Regions from separate parts of the Pseudomonas sp. PVC-3-1 genome, predicted to be linked through region 1. Evidence: riboswitches for the same ligand, from Rfam matches in the RefSeq annotation. Region 1 holds a riboswitch; each other region holds the start of a gene.
The links. A riboswitch is a leader RNA that binds a small molecule or an ion and turns the genes downstream of it on or off. The one in region 1 is predicted to bind cobalamin.

Region 1 (5,918 bases):
AAGGTCTCGTCGGTGTCGGCGTGGCTGTGCCAGACGAAATCGCCGTGCAGCTTCACCACCTTGAACTGGTAGTCGTTCATCTCGGCAATCACTCGCGGCTGCCAGGTTTCGTGGATAAGCGCGAGCTTGTTCTGCAGGTTGATCGGTTGGCGTTGGGTCACGGTTGATTCTCCTTTTTTGATTGGGCTGACACTAAGGCCGCCCCGGCAAGCGGTCTTGCAGGAACTTGCGCTTCGATCGCCCAGGCATTGACTTCATCGGGTTGCCACCCCCGTCCTTGGTGCAGACAATCGGACCTTGGTCCGTCAGAAAGGAGGTGCCATCCCATGGCGCAGAACATCTACGACAACCCCGAATTCTTCGCCGGCTACGCCCAGCTGCCGCGCTCGCAGCACGGCCTGGACGGCGCGCCGGAGTGGGCCTCGCTGCGCGCGTTGCTGCCGCCGCTGGAGGGGCTCGATGTGGTCGACCTTGGCTGCGGCTACGGCTGGTTCTGCCGATATGCGGCGGAGCAGGGCGCGCGCACGGTGAGCGGGCTGGACGTGTCACAGAAGATGCTCGACCGCGCACGGGAGACGACCGAGGCGGCGCAAGTGAGCTACTTCCGCGCCGACCTCGAGCAGCTTGAGCTGCCCACCGCGGCCTTCGATCTGGCCTACAGCTCGCTGACCCTGCATTACCTCGAGGATCTGCCGCATTTCTTCCGCAACGTGCACGACGCGTTGCGCCCTGGCGGCAGCCTGGTGTTCTCCATCGAGCACCCGATCTACATGGCGTCGCGCAATCCCGGCTGGATCGTCGAAAAAGACGGCCGCCGCTGCTGGCCGGTGGACCATTACCAGGACGAAGGCGAGCGCCGCACCGACTGGCTGGCCAAGAGTGTGCTCAAGCATCACCGCACCCTTGGCAGCATCCTCAATGCCATGATCGGCGCGGGGCTGACGCTGCGCCACGTCGAGGACTGGGGGCCGAGTGCAGAACAGGTGCTGGCCAACCCGGCATTGGCGCAAGAGCGTGAGCGGCCGATGTTGCTGCTGGTCGCCGCGCAGCGCTGAGGAGCGAAAAACCGGCGACTATGCTCAGAACATTGCACCCGTTTCTTGCCGGAGATTGCCATGTCGCAGCCCTTGCCCGCCGTTCGCCCCAGCGTGATTCCCTGCCTGCGCTACCGCGATGCGCCGCAGGCCATCGACTGGCTGTGCGCCACCTTCGGTTTCCAGCGCCAACTGGTGGTCGCCGATGACCATGGCGGCATCGCCCATGCGCAGCTGGCGCTGGCCGACGGCAGTGGGCTGGTGATGCTCGGCTCGCTGCACGACAACGAGTACGGCCGGCTGATGCGCCAGCCCGACGAGATCGGCGGTTGCACCCAGAGCATCTACGTGGTGGTCAGGGACGCCGAGGTGCTGTATCGCGCGGCGGTGAACGGCGGCGCGCAGATCGTCATCGACATCAAGGACGAGGACTACGGCGGCCAGGGCTTCACCTGCCGTGATCCGGAAGGGCATATCTGGAGCTTCGGCACCTACGATCCGTGGCACTGACGGCGACGTTCGCAACATCCTGCCCAACCCCCGTGCTTGACGCTTTCCCACCCGCAATGTTGATATGCGCCCCGTTTCAGGTGCCCCCCGCCGCCGTGCGTGGGGTGAAACGGGAAGCCGGTGCGTCGCCTTCGTGCGATCAGTCCGGCGCTGCCCCCGCAACGGTAAGCGAGCGGAGCATCCACTAGGCCACTGTGCGCAAGCATGGGAAGGCGGATGCCCCACGACCCTCGCAAGCCCGGAGACCGGCCTGGAACCTGTTTGGCAAACCCGCGGTGGGCGGGCGTGAGCCGGTTCCCGGGGCGCGCTCGTTCCGGGTGTCGCTGCGCCGCCTGCGAAATTTCTATTTCGAGGCGATCACCTTGCAACATTCTTCGTTCCTGAACCGGCGCGCCCCGCGCTGGACTCCCGTTCTCTCCCTCTGTGCCCTCAGCTCGCAGCTCGTTGCGGCGCCACTCGACCTGGCCGACGAGATCGTCAGCGCGCCTTCGGTGGAGTCCACCACCGTGGCCGACATGGCGCGCTACGGCAGCAAGCTGGAGGTCATCGACCGCCAGCAGATCGAGCGTGCCGGCCCCAGCGCCGACATCACCCGCGTGCTGCAGATGTACGTACCCGGCCTGTTCGTTGCGCCGAAGAACGGCCCGTTCGACTACGGGACCTACTCGCTGCTGGGCGGGCGCAACGACGACACGCTGATCCTGCTGGACGGCGTGCGCCTGAACAACCGCCTCTACGGCGGCATCTACATCGACACCCTGCCGACCACCGCCGTGGAGCGCATCGAAGTGCTCAAGGGCGGCCAGGGCCTGTTGTTCGGCACCCAGGCGGTGAGCGGGGTGATCAACATCGTCACCCGCAGTGCGCGTTCGCGCGAGGCGGCCGGTGAGGTGAACCTCGGCCTGGATACGTTCAAGGGTCGCAGCGGTGATGCCCGCGCGGAGCGAATCGTGCAGAACGGCCTGGGCGATCTCGGCCTGATGGCCTACGTCAGCCACAACCGCTCCGACGGCTACCAGCCTTACCGCGACCAGGACATGACCAGCACGGTCAGCGACAAGCGCCGCTCCTATGACGTCAACGTGTTCGGCGCCAAGGCCATCCAGGCCATCGGCGAGGCCTCGCGGTTGGAGCTGTTCTACCAGTACGCCGACGCCGAACTGGACTTCGCCCGCCCGACATCCAACCACCACACCAGCAACAACCGTATCCAGCAGATCGCCACGGCGACCTTCCAGCAGAGCGTCAGCGACGACTTCAGCTGGTTCGCCAAGACCCATATCAATGACTGGGACACCCGCTACGACCGCGTCTACAACCTGCAGGGCGGCGGCACCCAGGTGCTCAATCACAACGACTACTGGGGCTTTACCGACTGGGGCGCGCAGCTTGAGGGCAAGGCCAGGTTGGCCGGCGGCCACGAGCTGGTCTTCGGCAGCGACAACCAGTGGTACAAGGGCCAGGACGACGTGCTGATCATCGACAACGACAAGGCCGAGTCCCACGCGCTGTATGCCCAGCTGCGGCCGAACATCGAGGCGCTGCCCGACTGGCACCCGAGCCTGGGCGTGCGCCGCGAGGAAATCTCCGGCGGCGAGGGCGCCACGGTATGGATGCTCACCTCGCTCTACGACCTGACCCAGCAGCTCAAGCTGCGCGGCCAGTTCGGCACCGCCTTCAAGCTGCCCACCGCCGAGCAGTTGTTCGTCAACGAACCGGGCGATGAAGTCGGTAACCGTGACCTCAAGCCCGAGCGCAGCCGCAACGCCGAGTTGGGCCTGGATTACACCGGCGAGCTGTTCGACCAGCCGTGGAGCGGCAGCGTCACCCTGTTCCGCCGCGAGATCACCGACCTCATCACTCTCGCCGGCGACCAGTGGGTGAACGGCAACGGTGAGATCGAGGTACGCGGCGTGGAAGCCAACGGCCAGTGGCAGTTTGGCCGGCACTGGCAGGTCTCGGCCGACGCCACGCGCAACCTGGTGGACAGCCGTGACGGCGTGACGGTCAACAACATCCCGCACTTCTTCGCCCGCGTGCGTGCCGGCTACGACGACAACTTCTGGGGCGCCGGCCTCGCCACGCGCTACGTAGGCTCAATCGTCAGCGCCCAGGACGACGACTACGGCCATTACAGCGTGCTCGACGGCGACGCTTACCGCTACCTCGATGTGGCCCGCGCACACCGCCTGAGCCTGCTGCTGGAGAACCTGCTGGACCGCGACTACGCCACCGGCCGCACCAGTAACGGCATGCGTCAGGTGGACAACCTCGGCCGCCCACGCACCGCCGAACTTCGTTACACCTTCAGCTTCTGATGAAGGCCATCCTGCTGGTCGGCCCATTGGCCGGCGTCCAGGGCGAGCACCTGCAGCGCGCGGTATCGGCGCGTCTTGCCGGTGTCGAGATCATCGACACCGGCGAGGGTTTCGATTCGCTCTGGAGGCGGATGCGCGAGCTGTTCGCCGAGAATCGTCAGCTGTTGCTGGTGGACCTGGAGCCGAGCGCTGACGGTGCCTACCTGGACTGGTTGCGTGCCGAGCTGGCCGTGCTGTCGGCAGGCTATCCCCAGGCGCCGCCGCCCAGGATCACCGCATCGGCGCTTGGCCGGCGCGGGCTGGATGCGACGGCGGTACTGGCGGCGATTGACGATCCAGCGCAGCAGTTGGATTGCCAGGGCATCGGCGAGGTGCCGTCACAGCCGGACTGGTCCGCGCCGCCGCCGCACCGGCATCACCTGTTCCTCTGTACCGGGCCGCGCTGCGTGCGGCGCGGTGCGCTGCCGCTGTGGAAGACCTTGCGCCGCGAGCTGATCCGTCTCGATCTCTACGAGAACGGCGAGGGTGCCTTGCTGACCCGTACCGGTTGCCAATTTCCCTGCAATCGCGGGCCGGTGCTGACGGTCTATCCCGAGCGCGTCTGGTATGGCCTGCACAGTGACGAGCAGGTGTGTCGGGTGGTGCAGGAACACCTGCTTGATGGCGCGCCGGTGGCGGATTTGCGCGTGGATGACGAAGCATGAGGCCGGCATGGCTCTTTGTAGGAGCGAGCTTGCTCGCGAAGCGCTTGATGCCATCGGTGCCCGGTTTGGCTCGCGAGCAAGCTCGCTCCTACACATTGGCATTGGTGCTCGGGCTGGCGGCGATGCTGGGCATGTCGACGGCCACTGCCCAGGACTACCGCAACTGCGCGCAGGACTGGCACATCGATCACCCACCGCAGCGTATCCTCGCCCTCAACCAGCATGCCGCTGACCTGCTGCTGGCGCTCGGCGCGGGGACGCGGCTGATTGGCGTGGCCTACATCGATGACGATCTCGACCTGACGAAGGAAAGTTATCGCGGCGTGCCGCTTCTATCCCGCCAGTATCCATCGGCGGAAGCGGTCTACGCGCAGCGTCCGGACCTGGTAGTGGCCGGCTTTGCCTCGGCCTTCCGGCTGGGCAACCTGTCCCGCGAGGAACTGGCCGGTCATGGCGTCGCCAGCTACCTGCTGGATGCCGGTTGCGCTGCGCGGCAGGACGATCTGTTCGCGGGTATCGAACTGGATCTGAAAACGCTGGGCAATCTGATGGATGAGCAGGAGCGAGCGCAGGAACTGATTCGCCAGCAACGCGCCGAGCTGGCCAACGCGCGCCGCCACTTCGTCGGGAGCGCGCCGCTGGAAGTCTTCTACCTCGACAGTGCCAGCAATGGCCTGGAGAGCCAGGGCCGGCGCGGCGTGGTCACCCAGTTGCTGCACGCTGCCGGCGCGCACAACCTGTTCGAGGATGTCGATCTGGGCGGCTTTACCGCCAACACAGAACAACTGCTGGCGCGCGACCCGGATGTGATCCTGCTGGCTGACGCGCTGTGGTCCACGGCCGAGCAGAAGAGGCGAGCGTTGCGCGCCGACCCGGTCCTCTCACGCCTGCGTGCCGTGCGCGAAGGGCGCTTCGTGGCGCTGCCTTTTACCCACCTGTTCCCCGGCGTGCACAGTGGCCAGGCCGCTCGAGAACTGGCGCAGGCGCTGAGCCGGTTTTGAGCGGGGACGTCCGGTCTGTTCGTCGTCCACTGTTCCTACCCAAGCGCTGGAGCGCGTGTTAGAAAGCGCCCATCGATCATTCGGAGGTTGTCATGGGCAAGTTGCGCGTTGGGGTGATTTTCGGTGGGCGTTCGGCGGAGCACGAGGTGTCCCTGCAATCGGCGAAGAACATCGTCGACGCACTGGACCGCGAGCGCTTCGAGCCGGTGCTGATCGGTATCGACAAGGAAGGCCGCTGGCACCTCAACGATGCCTCCGACTACCTGCTCAACCAGGAAAACCCCGCGCTGATCGCCCTCAACCGCTCCAACCGCGAACTGGCGGTGGTGCCCGGCAAGGCCGAGCAGCAGT
Region 2 (5,918 bases), 3.1 Mb from region 1:
GAGGAACAGGATGTCCGGGTCCAGCGCCAGGGCGCGGGCCAGGGCGGCGCGCTTGACCATGCCGCCAGACAGTTCCGAGGGATATTTGGCCCCCGCGTCCGGCGGCAGGCCGGCGAGGGAGATTTTAACCTTGGCGATGAACTCGGCATCGCTGCGCGACAGCCTGGCGTGTTCAATCAGCGGCAGGCAGATGTTCTCGCTCACCGTCAGCGAGGAGAACAGCGCGCCATTCTGGAACAGTACGCCGAAGCGTCTTTCCAGTTTCGAGCGCTCCAGCGGCGGCAGTGCCGGCAGGTTCTGCCCGAAGACATGCACGCTGCCTTCGCTGGGCTGGCGCAGGCCGATGATGCTGCGCAGCAGCACCGATTTGCCGGTGCCCGAGCCGCCGACCACGCCGAGGATTTCGCCCTTCATCACGTCGAGGTCCAGGTGCTCGTGCACCGCGTGGGTGCCGAAGCGGTTGGCCAGGTCGCGGACGACGATGATCGGTTCGCTCACCAGCCCATCTCCATGAAGAACAGCGCGAACATCGCATCCAGCAGGATCACCACGAAGATCGACTGGACCACGCTGGAGGTCGTGTGTTCGCCCACCGACTGCGCGCTGCCGCTGACTCGGAAGCCTTCCAGGCAGCCGATCACAGCGATGATGAAGGCGAACACCGGGGCTTTGACGATGCCCACCAGGAAGTGCTGCACGGCGATATCGTTCTGCAGCATGTAGAGGAACATGCGTGGCGAGATGTCCAGGCTCAGGGCGCAGACCACGCCGCCGCCGAAGATGCCGGAGATCATCGCCAGGAAGGTCAGCATCGGCAGGGTCAGCAGCAGCGCCAGCACCCGTGGCAGCACCAGCAGTTCCACCGGGTCGAGGCCCAGGGCCTGGATGGCGTCGATCTCCTGGTTGGCCTTCATCGAGCCGATCTGTGCGGTGAAGGCGCTGGCGGTGCGACCGGCGAGCAGGATCGCGGTGAGCAGCACGCCGAATTCGCGCAGGAAGGAGAAGCCCACCAGGTCGACCGTGTAGATCTGCGCGCCGAACTTCTGCAGCACGGTGGCGCCGAGGAAGGCCACCACCGCGCCGACCATGAAGGTCAGCAGGGCGACGATGGGCACGGCATCCAGCCCGGTCTCCTCCATGTGCGCGGCCAGCGAGGTCATGCGCCAGCGGCGTGGGCGCAGCAGGTTGCGCACCAGCGTCTGCAGGGTCAGACCGATGAAGCCGAGCAGGCCGATCAGGTGGTCCTTGAAGGTGACCGAGGCGATGCCGATGCGCTCCAGTACATCGACCAGTGCGTTGCCCGGAGGGGGCGCCTTTTCGTCGAGGCGGCACTGGGTGATCGCGCTGCCCACGGTGCGCAGCAGCGCCTGGCGTTCGGCGGGCAGATTGCGGGCGATCTGCTCCAGCTGGCTCATGCGGGCGCCGCCGATGATCTCGGCGAGCAGGGCGGCACCGGCGGTATCCAGCGCGCCGAGGCCGGCGAAATCCAGCTGGGCGGGCGATTCGGCGCTGCGCTGGGCAGCCACCTGGGCTTCCAGCGTAGAGAAATGCGCGAGCGTCCAGTCTCCGCTGACGTGCATCAGCGGTGGGCTGGCGGTGGTGTCGAGCTGAAGCTGGCCGGGCTGGGCAGTCGTCATCATGACTCGCATTCTAGCGAAGTTACGCGTCGCGACCACTTGACTTGTGTGACGCTTTGTAGAGCCTTTGCGGCGGATACGGCGGGCCTCGGCGACATCCTGTTCAATTGACGCCCCAGCTCGCCAGCCACTAAGCTGCGCGCCTGCTTCAGGTGCTCTCGGCGCGAGCCGCGAGTGAAACAGGGAAGCCGGTGAAGTCGATGCGCAATCGACCATTCCGGCGCTGCCCCCGCAACGGTAAGCGAGCTTCGAGCCGCAAACAGCCACTGTGCCACCGGCATGGGAAGGCGCGGTTCCTTCGGAAACCCAGATGTTTCCACTCGCAAGCCCGGAGACCGGCCTGCTGCATCGCATGGCATCGCGGGAGGCGCTGCCGACGTCGGCGCCATGCGCCGCGCGTTGCCGTCCTCCGTCTGCCCCGACTGGTTAGTGCCGCGCGGGTGAGAGCGGCGGAGAATCCTTCAGGTGAACCCCCTATTCCCTAGGTCGACAGCCTTCGTGCTGGCCGGCCTCTGCCGCATGGCGCCCGCGCGCGCCAGCGGCGAATCCCTGCCCATTCCATCCCTGGTTGGCTGCCACCTGGCCGGCAGCCTCACGCCCGTGCAAATCCTTTCAGGAGCAACCTGCCATGACTGAATCCGTCGAAAAGGACGAGCGCCATCGCTCGCGCATGCAGCGCAAGAAGGCGGTGATCGACGAGAAGATCGCCCAGGCCCAGGGCGAACGCGGCGTATTCCTGGTCAACAGCGGCAACGGCAAGGGCAAGAGCAGCTCGGCTTTCGGCATGGTCGCTCGCGCGCTCGGTCACGGTATGAAGGTGGGCGTCGTGCAGTTCATCAAGGGGGCTGCGACCACCGGCGAAGAGGCATTCTTCCGTCGTTTCCCCGAGGAAGTCAGCTTCCATGTGATGGGCGAAGGCTTCACCTGGGAAACCCAGGACCGCCAGCGCGACATCGCCAAGGCACAGGCCGCCTGGAACGTGGCGCGGCAACTGCTGAACGACCCGCAAGTCGGCCTGGTGGTGCTGGACGAAGTGAACATTGCCCTCAAGCACGGCTACCTGGAACTGGACGCTGTGCTGGCCGACATCGCCGCGCGCCCGCCGATGCAGCATGTGGTCGCCACTGGGCGCGGCGTGCAGCCGGAGATGGTCGAGGCCGCCGATACCGTGACCGAAATGGGCCTGGTGAAACATGCCTTCAAGGCAGGGATCAAGGCGCAGAAAGGGGTGGAGTTCTGATGGTCTGGGGCTTCCCTCACCCTAACCCTCTCCCGGGGGAAGAGGGGACCGTTCGGTGTTTGGAAAAGCGTTGGCGCTCGCCGGCAGGCTCTGCTGCCTCGGCTGACCGCGGCGCGACTGTTGATCGACGAAAAGCCATCCCACAGGACACACCCAACTGCTCCCTCTTCCTCTGGGAGAGGGCTGGGGTAAGGGGCTCTCTGCCCGTGCCGGGGAGTGCGACTGATGCGTGATGCGCGCCAATGCCCCGCGCTGCTGATCGCTGCGCCCGCTTCTGGCCAAGGCAAGACCACCGTGACCGCCGCCCTGGCGCGCCTGCACACGCGCCTCGGGCGCAAGGTGCGGGTGTTCAAGTGCGGCCCGGATTTCCTCGACCCGATGATCCTCGCCCGTGCCAGTGACGCGCCGGTCTACCAGCTGGACCTGTGGATGGTCGGCGAGGGCGAAAGCCGCCGCCTGCTCTGGGAAGCGGCCGGCGAGGCTGACCTGATCCTCATCGAGGGCGTGATGGGCCTGTTCGACGGCTCGCCCTCGGCCGCTGATCTCGCACGGCGATTCAACGTGCCGGTGATGGCGGTGATCAATGGCCAGTCCATGGCCCAGACCTTCGGCGCCATGGCCGTCGGCATGGCTACTTATCAGAGCGACTTGCCGTTCTCCGGCGTGCTCGCCAACCGCATCGGCAGCCAGCGCCACCGTGACCTGGTGCGTGACAGCCTGCCAGAATGGATTCGCTGGTACGGCGCGTTGCCGCGCGATACCGAAGTGGAGCTGCCCAGCCGACACCTCGGCCTGGTGCAGGCTGGCGAGCTGGCTGACCTCGATGCCCGCCTGGACGCCGCCGCTGATGCCCTGGCGGCCAGCGCCAGTACCGAGCTGCCGCTGCCGGTGAGCTTTGCTGCGCCCGAACCGCGCAGCGAGTCTTCCCGCCTCGACGGCGTGCGCATCGGCGTGGCGCGGGACAACGCCTTCGCCTTCCTTTATCAGGCCAACCTCGACCTGCTGCGCGAGCTGGGCGCCGAGCTGGTGTTCTTCTCGCCGTTGCGTGACGGAGCGCTGCCGGAAGTGGACAGCCTCTACCTGCCCGGCGGCTATCCGGAACTGCACCTGCAGGCGCTGGCGGAGAACCGCGCCATGGCCCTGGCCATCCACGCGCACCACGAGATGGGCAAGCCGATCCTCGCCGAGTGCGGCGGCATGCTCTATCTGCTCGATGCGCTGACCGACGCAGCCGGCGAGCGCGCAGAACTGCTCGGTCTGCTGCCGGGTGAAGCGCGCATGCAGAAGCGCCTCGCCGCGCTGGCGCTGCAGGCCGTGACGCTGCCCGAAGGCATTCTGCGCGGGCACACCTTCCATCATTCGTTGCTGGACAGCAGCGCGGAGCCGCTGGCCCGTGGCGTCTGCCCCAACGACAAGCCGGTGGCCGAAGCGGTGTTCCGCCGCGGCCGGCTCACCGCGTCCTATATCCACTTCTACCTGCCGTCCGATCCGGACGCCGCGGCCGCACTCTTCAGACCATGACCGAGCATGCCTACAGCCCAGAAGAGCGCGCCGCGCTCTACCGCGCCATTGCCGAGCGCCGCGACATGCGCCACTTCAGCGCTGGAGAGGTGTCGCCTGAGTTGCTCGCGCGCCTGCTGGAAGCGGCGCACCAGGCACCCAGCGTCGGGTTGATGCAGCCGTGGCGCTTCGTCCGCGTGACCGCGCGGGAGCTGCGCCAGTCGATCCATGCTCTGGTGGAGGAGGAACGCGTGCGTACCGCCGAGGCGCTGGGCGAGCGTTCCGACGAGTTCATGCGGCTGAAGGTCGAGGGCGTGCTCGACTGCGCCGAAGTGCTGGTGGCCGCCTTGATGGATGGCCGCGAGGCGCATGTGTTCGGCCGTCGTACCTTGCCGAACATGGACCTCGCCTCGCTGTCCTGCGCGATCCAGAACCTCTGGCTCGCCTCCCGCGCCGAAGGCCTCGGCATGGGCTGGGTATCCCTGTTCGATCCTGCCGCGTTGGGCGAGCTGTTGGGCTTGCCGGCAGGAGCCGAGGCCGTGGCGGTGATCTGCCTTGGTCCGGTCAGCGAGTTCTATCCCGCGCCGATGCTGGCGCTCGAAGGCTGGCGTCAACCGCGCGCGCTCAGCGAGCTGTTGTACGAGAACCACTGGGGAGAACAGCCATGAGCCTGGCCCTGCTGAGCGTCCTCGGCGTAGCGCTGGATTCCCTGCTGGGCGAGCCGAAACGCTGGCACCCGCTGGTGGCTTTCGGGCGCCTGGCGGACCGGCTGGAGCGGCGCTTCAATCGTTCCCGAGTTCCGGAGCGCCCTCTCCCTTACCCTCTCCCTGAAGGGAGAGGGGACTGTTCAGTTTCAGGCGAAACGACGAGCAGGTCGGCAACTCCAATTTGCTCCCTCTCCCTTCAGGGAGAGGGCTGGGGAGAGGGTGTATCTGCGAGCGCCATTAGTCCCAGGAATGACACCCCCGGCCTCGCCTGGCGCAGCCATGGCGTCACCGCCTGGATCATCGCAGTCATCCCGCTGACCCTGGTCGCGCTGCTACTCAGCTTGCTGCCCTATGTCGGATGGATGGTGCAGGCGCTCGCGTTGTACTCCGCGCTGGGCCTGCGCAGCCTGGGCGAACACGCCGAACCGGTGGCGCTGGCCTTGCGCGCCGGTGACCTCAACGAAGCCCGGCTGCGCGTGGGCTACATGGTCAGCCGCGAAACCGCCGAGCTGGACGAGACCGCTGTGGCTCGCGCCGCCACCGAATCGGTGCTGGAGAACGGCAGCGATGCGGTGTACGCCGCGCTGTTCTGGTTCGCCGTGGCCGGCGCGCCGGGCGTGGTGCTCTATCGCCTGAGCAACACCCTCGACGCCATGTGGGGCTACCGCAACGCGCGCTTCGAGCGCTTCGGCTGGGCGGCGGCGAAGATCGACGACGTGCTCAACTACATTCCGGCGCGGCTGGTGGCCTTCACCTACGCGCTGCTCGGCCATACCCGGCTTGCCTTGCGTTGCTGGCGCACGCAGGCGCCGCAGTGGGACAGTCCCAACGCCG
Region 3 (5,918 bases), 1.0 Mb from region 1:
CGCAGGCGTCCAGGGTCGGTGCGATCTGCTGCTGCAACTGCGCGAGGACCGCCGCGCTGGCGCTGCCGGGCGCGCTGACCGAGCCGTCGATCAGGCGCAGGGCGAACAGCTCCAGGCGCTCGCGGGTGTCACCGTTGCTGCGCCAGGTTTCGTCGCTGACGGCGGTCAACAAGTCAGGGCGCGGACCTTCCCACGGCTCGGCGAAAGCTTCGTCCAGCGGGTCGCGACCCAGCTGCAAATCCTCGCTCAGTGCGCGCAACAGGCTGGCGTTGCCGCCGCGTCCGTCGCCGCGCGGAATGCGCACCAGCGACAGCAGCGTGTCGCGGCGCAACTCGCCCACGGGCGATTCGCCGAACACATGCAGACCGTCGCGAATCTGCGATTCCTTGAGGTCGCAGAGGTAGGCGTCCAACTGCGGCAGCCAGCTTTCCGGGTCGTCGCTCAGTTGCAGGCCCAGCTCGCGGTCCAGCGCGGTCTCGCGCACCAGCGTGAGGATGTCGCCACGCAGCTCGCTGGCGCGGCGCGGGTCGAGCAGGGAGGCGTCGTAGTACTCGTCGGCCAGCCGTTCAAGGTCACGCAGCGGGCCGTAGTTTTCCGCGCGGGTCAGCGGCGGCATCAGGTGGTCGATGATCACGGCTTGCGCGCGGCGCTTGGCCTGTGCGCCTTCGCCGGGATCGTTGACGATGAAGGGGTAGAGGTTGGGGAGCGGACCGAGGATCGCGTCCGGCCAGCACTCTTCCGAGAGCCCGACGCCCTTGCCCGGCAGCCATTCCAGGTTGCCGTGCTTGCCGACGTGGATCACAGCATCGGCGCCGAACACTTCGCGCAGCCAGAAGTAGAAGGCGAGGTAGCCGTGGGGCGGCACCAGTGACGGGTCGTGGTAGATCGCCGCCGCGTCGAGCTGGTAGCCGCGCGCCGGCTGGATGCCGACAAAGCCCAGGCCGAAGCGCAGGCCAGCGACCATCATCCGGCCGCTGCGGAACATCGGGTCCTGTTGCGGCTCGCCCCAGCGCTCGCGCACGGCTTGCTGGTTGGCCGCGGGCAGGCGCGCGAAGCAGGCGAGGTAGTCGTCCAGCGCCAGGCTCTGCGCGCAGGGGCGCAGGTCGAGGCTGTCGAGGTCGTTGCTGACGCCGCCGAGCAGTTGCTGGATCAGCGCCGTGCCGGAATCGGGCAAACCGGCGACCGGATAACCCTGAGCCTCCAGCGCGCTCAGGATGTTCAATGCGGCGGCCGGCGTGTCGAGGCCGACGCCGTTGCCGATGCGGCCATCGCGGGTTGGATAGTTGGCCAGGATCAGCGCCACGCGCTTGTCGGCATTGGCCTTGCGCGCCAGCAGCATCCAGCGCCGCGCCAGCTCGGCGACGAAGTCCATGCCTGGCAGGTGCGGCAGGTAGCAGACCACGTCGCTCTGGCTGCGCTCGCTGCGCCAGGCCAGGCCCTTGAAGCTGATCGGCCGGGTGATGAGGCGGCCGTCCAGCTCCGGCAGCGCGATGTGCATGGCCAGGTCGCGCGGGCCGAGGCCCTGCGGGTTGGCGCGCCAGAGATCGAGGTTATCCAGCGAGCAGATGGCCTGCAGCACCGGCACGTCGCGTCTGAAAGGGCGTTCCTGTGGCGCTTCCGGGTTCGACTGGGCGAAGCCGGTGGTGTTGATGATCAACTCGGCGTCGGCGCTATCGAGCAGGCCTTCTACCGTCGCCAGGCACGCGGCTTCCTTGAGGCTGGCCACGGCGATGGGCAGCGGGTTGATGCCCTGGGCCTGCAGGCGTTCGCAGAAGGTGTCGATAAAGCCGGTGTTCGCCGCTTGCAGGTGCGTGCGATAGAACAGCAAGGCGGCCACCGGGGACTCGGGATGCCAGTCGGCCTGCCAGCGGGCGAGGTCGCAACTGCCCACTTGCGGGTGATAGACCGACACGCGCGGCAGGGTTTGTGGCTCGCTCCAGGCGTAATCGCGTTGCAGGTGACGGTTGGCGAGGCAGGCGAAGAATTGCCGGGCGTTGTCCATGCCGCCCTGGCGCAGGTACTGCCAGAGGCGCTCTGCGTCGTGCGACGCAACGCTGCACAGCGCGGCCAGTTCGGGGTCGGGTTTGTCGTCGCCGGGTACCGCGATCAGCGTGACGCCGCGCTCGGCCAGCGCCACCAACTGCTCCATGCCGTAGCGCCAGTAACCGACACCACCGTGCACGGAAATCAGGATGACCTTGGCATGTTGCAGCACCTCGTCGACGTAGAGGTCCACCGAGGCGTGGTTCTGCAACTGCATGGGGTTGGCCAGGCGCAGGCTCGGGTAATCCTCCGGCAGTTCGCGGGCGGCCTCGGCGAGCAGCGCCAGGTGCGAGTCGCCGCTGCAAAGAATCACCAGGTCGGCGGGCGTCTGGGCCAGGTCGGCGATGCCGTCGTCGGGGACGAAGCCGCCGGGTTGGGTGCGCAGCAGGTGCATGGGTTTGCTCGATGGTGGCTCTTCGTAGGAGCGAGCTTGCTCGCGAACATTGCCCCGCTGCGAGGTTGGTTCGCGAGCAAGCTCGCTCCTACACGATCAGGAGAGGGCGGTACGCAGCTCGTTGGCGATGGCGGCCTGGTCCAGTTCCTGGCCGATCACCACCAGGCGCGTGCCGCGGGTTTCATCGCTGCGCCAGGCGCGGTCGAAGTGCTTGTCAAAGCGCTTGCCGACACCTTGCACCAGCAGGCGCATGGGTTTGCCGGGGATGGCGACGAAGCCCTTGATGCGCAGCACGGCGTGGCGCTCGACCAGCGCGTTCAGGGCATCCAGCAGGGCGCGCTCTTCCACTTCCGGGAGGTCGACATGGAAGGAGTCGAACTCGTCGTGGTCATGATCTTCATGGCCCTCGTGGTCGTGATGCGTCGGGCGGCTGTCGATGTGCAGCTCGGCTTCGGCATTCAGACCCAGCAGCACGGAGAGCGGCAGCTGGCCGGAATTGGCTTCGACGATCTTCACCGCCGGCGGCAGTTCTTCCGCGACTTCGGCGCGTACGCGGGCCAGCGCGTCGGCGTCGAGCAGGTCGGCCTTGTTCAGTACCACCAGGTCGGCGCTGGCGAGCTGGTCTTCGAAGAGTTCGTGCAGCGGCGATTCGTGATCCAGGTTCGGGTCCTGCTTGCGCTGCTCGTCCACCTGCTCGGGGTGGGCGGCGAAGGTGCCGGCGGCCACGGCCGGGCTGTCGACCACGGTGATCACCGCATCCACGGTGCAGGCGTTGCGGATTTCCGGCCATTGGAAGGCCTGCACCAGCGGCTTGGGCAGGGCCAGGCCGGAAGTTTCGATGAGTATCTGGTCGAGGTCGCCGCGGCGCGCCACCAGCTCGCGCATCACCGGGAAGAATTCTTCCTGCACGGTGCAGCACAGGCAGCCGTTGGCCAGTTCGAAGACGCGGCCGACCGCTTCTTCTTCGCTGCAGCCAATGGAGCACTGCTTGAGGATTTCGCCGTCGATGCCCAGCTCGCCGAATTCGTTGACGATCACCGCGATGCGGCGGCCTTCGGCATTGTCGAGCATGTGGCGGAGCAGGGTGGTCTTACCGGCACCGAGGAAGCCGGTGACGATGGTGACGGGGAGTTTGGCCAGGGTTTTCATGCGCGCCTCGCAAGCGGAAGTTGGAAGGCGGATGAAGGGCGCGCGCGCGGGTTCGCCGCGCAACGAAGGTCGCCACCGGATCACCCCGCCCGGTTGTCTGTTGATAACGAACCGGTTCCGGATCTCGCGAGCTAGAGCCAGGCTAGGCGGAGGATCGCCGGGGATGCAGAGTTGACTGTAGTCAATGAGCAGTCCACGGCGATCCTCCAACGCAGCATGGCCGACGCGCAGCAGATCGAAAACCGGTGACGAGGCAGGTCTCCTGGCTCACAGCCCTTGGTTATCTCTTCGCCTTCCCGCCCGAATCGGCAGTGGCGCATGAAGAGACAGGCTGTTCACAGTTGCGGGGGCAGCCGTGGCGCATCCGAAGATTTCCACGTTCCCTCTTAGCTCCGGCCAGCGCCGGAGAACCTCGAAGGGAGGAAGGCTACGCAGCGTAGACGGGGCGGTCAATCGCCGGGGATCGGTTGACGCCTGCCGGCTGCCGTGGTCAGCTAGCGCGGTTTCAGGTGTCTCGCGCCGCGCGCGAGGTGAAACGGGAAGCCGGTGCGTCCGCAAGGACCAGTCCGGCGCTGCCCCCGCAACGGTAGGCGATCGTAGGGTCATCAGTAGTCACTGTGCGCACGCATGGGAAGACTGACCCGCTTGGCCACGAGCCAACGTCGCAAGCCCGGAGACCGGCCTGGAGCTTTCGTTTTTTGGCAAACCCGCGGTGGGCGGGCGCAGGCCGTGGCGCGTCCTTCCGGCGCGTTCGAATGCGTTCAACCTCTGCGTTCTCTTACTTTGATCTTCAGAGGGAACGTTCATGTCCAGCAGCACCCTGACGCACGCGTCGAGCACTTCCATCCCCCTTTCCAAGCGCATCAGCCTGGCCGTTGGCGCCAGCCTGCTGGGCGCGCTGCTGGTGTATTTCGCCGGCTTCTCGCATCTGGAAGCGGTGCACAACGCCGCGCACGACACCCGCCACAGCGCTGGTTTCCCCTGCCACTGATGTGCACCGCCTGCGCGTAAGCGCAGCGAATTCGAGGCACTCCCGGTCGCGCGTTCGCAGCGTTCGAGGCCTCGTCTCGCCTGGAGAATTGCAATGATCAAACGTATCGCCCAGACCGCCGGTTTCGCCGGTCTGATCGCGGCGCTGGTACTCACCGTGGTCCAGTTGCTGTGGGTATCCCCGCTGATCCTCAAGGCGGAAACCTATGAGAAATCCGAGCCGGCCGCCGCGCTGGTCGAGGAGCACGCTCATGAGCATGCCGAGGGTGCTGCCGCTGGCCACCACCATGACGCGCAAGCCTGGGAACCGGAAGACGGCTGGCAGCGCATCCTCTCCACCACCGGCGGCAACCTGGTGGTCGCGGTGGGCTTCGCCCTGATGCTGGCCGGCCTGTTCACCCTGCGCGAGCCGGGCAAGACCTCCGAAGGCCTGCTCTGGGGCCTGGCCGGTTTCGCCGTGTTCACCCTGGCTCCATCTCTGGGCCTGCCGCCGGAAGTCCCCGGCACCGCCGCCGCCGACCTGAACCTGCGGCAGACCTGGTGGATCGGCACGGCCGCCGCCACCGCCGCCGGCCTCGCGCTGCTGGTGTTCGGCCGCAACTGGGCACTGAAGATCGTCGGTGCCGCACTGCTGGTGGTACCGCATGTGATCGGCGCGCCGCAGCCGGAAGTGCATTCCAGCCTCGCGCCGGAAAGCCTCGCCCATGAGTTCATCGTCGCCTCGCTGGTCACCAACGCGGTGTTCTGGGCAGCCCTGGGCCTGGTCGCGGCCTGGCTGTTCCGTCGCTTCGCGCCGTCGGCCTGATCCACGCGTTATGCTCGACCCCCGCAGCCGGCTCGGCCGCCTGCGGGGTTTTGTTTTCTGGAGATAGAGAATGACGCTGGTTGCCGGCCTGGGTTGCCGCCGTGGCTGCTCGCTCGATGAACTGCGCGAGTTGCTGCGCGAAACGCTGGCGGAAGTCGGACTCGACGAGTCGAACCTCACCGCGCTGGCCAGCGCCACGCTGAAGGCCGACGAAGACGGGCTTGTCGCGCTGGCCACCGCGCTCGACCTGCCGCTGGCACTGTTCACGCCGCAACAGCTCGCGACATGCGAGAAGCGCCTGGGCGAGCCCTCCGAAACCGTGCGCGCCGCCACCGGGAGCGCCAGCGTAGCCGAGGCGGCGGCATTGCTACAGGCCGAGGCGCAAAGCGGTGCGCCGGCACGCCTGCTGGTGGGCAAACGGCGCAGCGATCAAGCCACCTGCGCGCTGGCTTTCATCCCCGTCGAACTCATACAGGAGCAGCCATGACGGTCCATTTCATCGGTGCCGGCCCCGGCGACCCTGAACTCATCACGGTC

Region 2: linked by a shared signal. The riboswitch ahead of cobO (cob(I)yrinic acid a,c-diamide adenosyltransferase) and the one ahead of AC2T4A_RS26415 (TonB-dependent receptor plug domain-containing protein) in region 1 are both predicted to bind cobalamin.
Region 3: linked by a shared signal. The riboswitch ahead of AC2T4A_RS01265 (CbtB domain-containing protein) and the one ahead of AC2T4A_RS26415 (TonB-dependent receptor plug domain-containing protein) in region 1 are both predicted to bind cobalamin.

What each region holds. Positions count from the first base shown of each region.
Region 1 is NZ_CM172023.1:5,740,374-5,746,291, reverse strand. It holds gene AC2T4A_RS26430 (cupin domain-containing protein) at 1-161, opposite strand, end outside; gene AC2T4A_RS26425 (class I SAM-dependent methyltransferase) at 327-1,055, shown strand; gene AC2T4A_RS26420 (VOC family protein) at 1,116-1,544, shown strand; cobalamin riboswitch at 1,606-1,812, shown strand; gene AC2T4A_RS26415 (TonB-dependent receptor plug domain-containing protein) at 1,907-3,862, shown strand; gene AC2T4A_RS26410 ((2Fe-2S) ferredoxin domain-containing protein) at 3,862-4,566, shown strand; gene AC2T4A_RS26405 (ABC transporter substrate-binding protein) at 4,689-5,567, shown strand; gene ddlA (D-alanine--D-alanine ligase) at 5,660-5,918, shown strand, end outside.
Region 2 is NZ_CM172023.1:2,591,912-2,597,829, forward strand. It holds gene AC2T4A_RS12110 (ABC transporter ATP-binding protein) at 1-498, opposite strand, end outside; gene AC2T4A_RS12115 (ABC transporter permease) at 495-1,640, opposite strand; cobalamin riboswitch at 1,771-1,995, shown strand; gene cobO (cob(I)yrinic acid a,c-diamide adenosyltransferase) at 2,266-2,877, shown strand; gene AC2T4A_RS12125 (cobyrinic acid a,c-diamide synthase CobB) at 3,103-4,398, shown strand; gene bluB (5,6-dimethylbenzimidazole synthase) at 4,395-5,045, shown strand; partial or broken gene AC2T4A_RS12135 (cobalamin biosynthesis protein) at 5,042-5,173, shown strand; partial or broken gene cbiB (adenosylcobinamide-phosphate synthase CbiB) at 5,279-5,918, shown strand, end outside.
Region 3 is NZ_CM172023.1:255,729-261,646, reverse strand. It holds gene cobN (cobaltochelatase subunit CobN) at 1-2,437, opposite strand, end outside; gene cobW (cobalamin biosynthesis protein CobW) at 2,534-3,586, opposite strand; cobalamin riboswitch at 3,822-4,016, opposite strand; cobalamin riboswitch at 4,077-4,286, shown strand; gene AC2T4A_RS01265 (CbtB domain-containing protein) at 4,392-4,577, shown strand; gene AC2T4A_RS01260 (CbtA family protein) at 4,671-5,381, shown strand; gene AC2T4A_RS01255 (cobalamin biosynthesis protein) at 5,452-5,868, shown strand; gene cobM (precorrin-4 C(11)-methyltransferase) at 5,865-5,918, shown strand, end outside.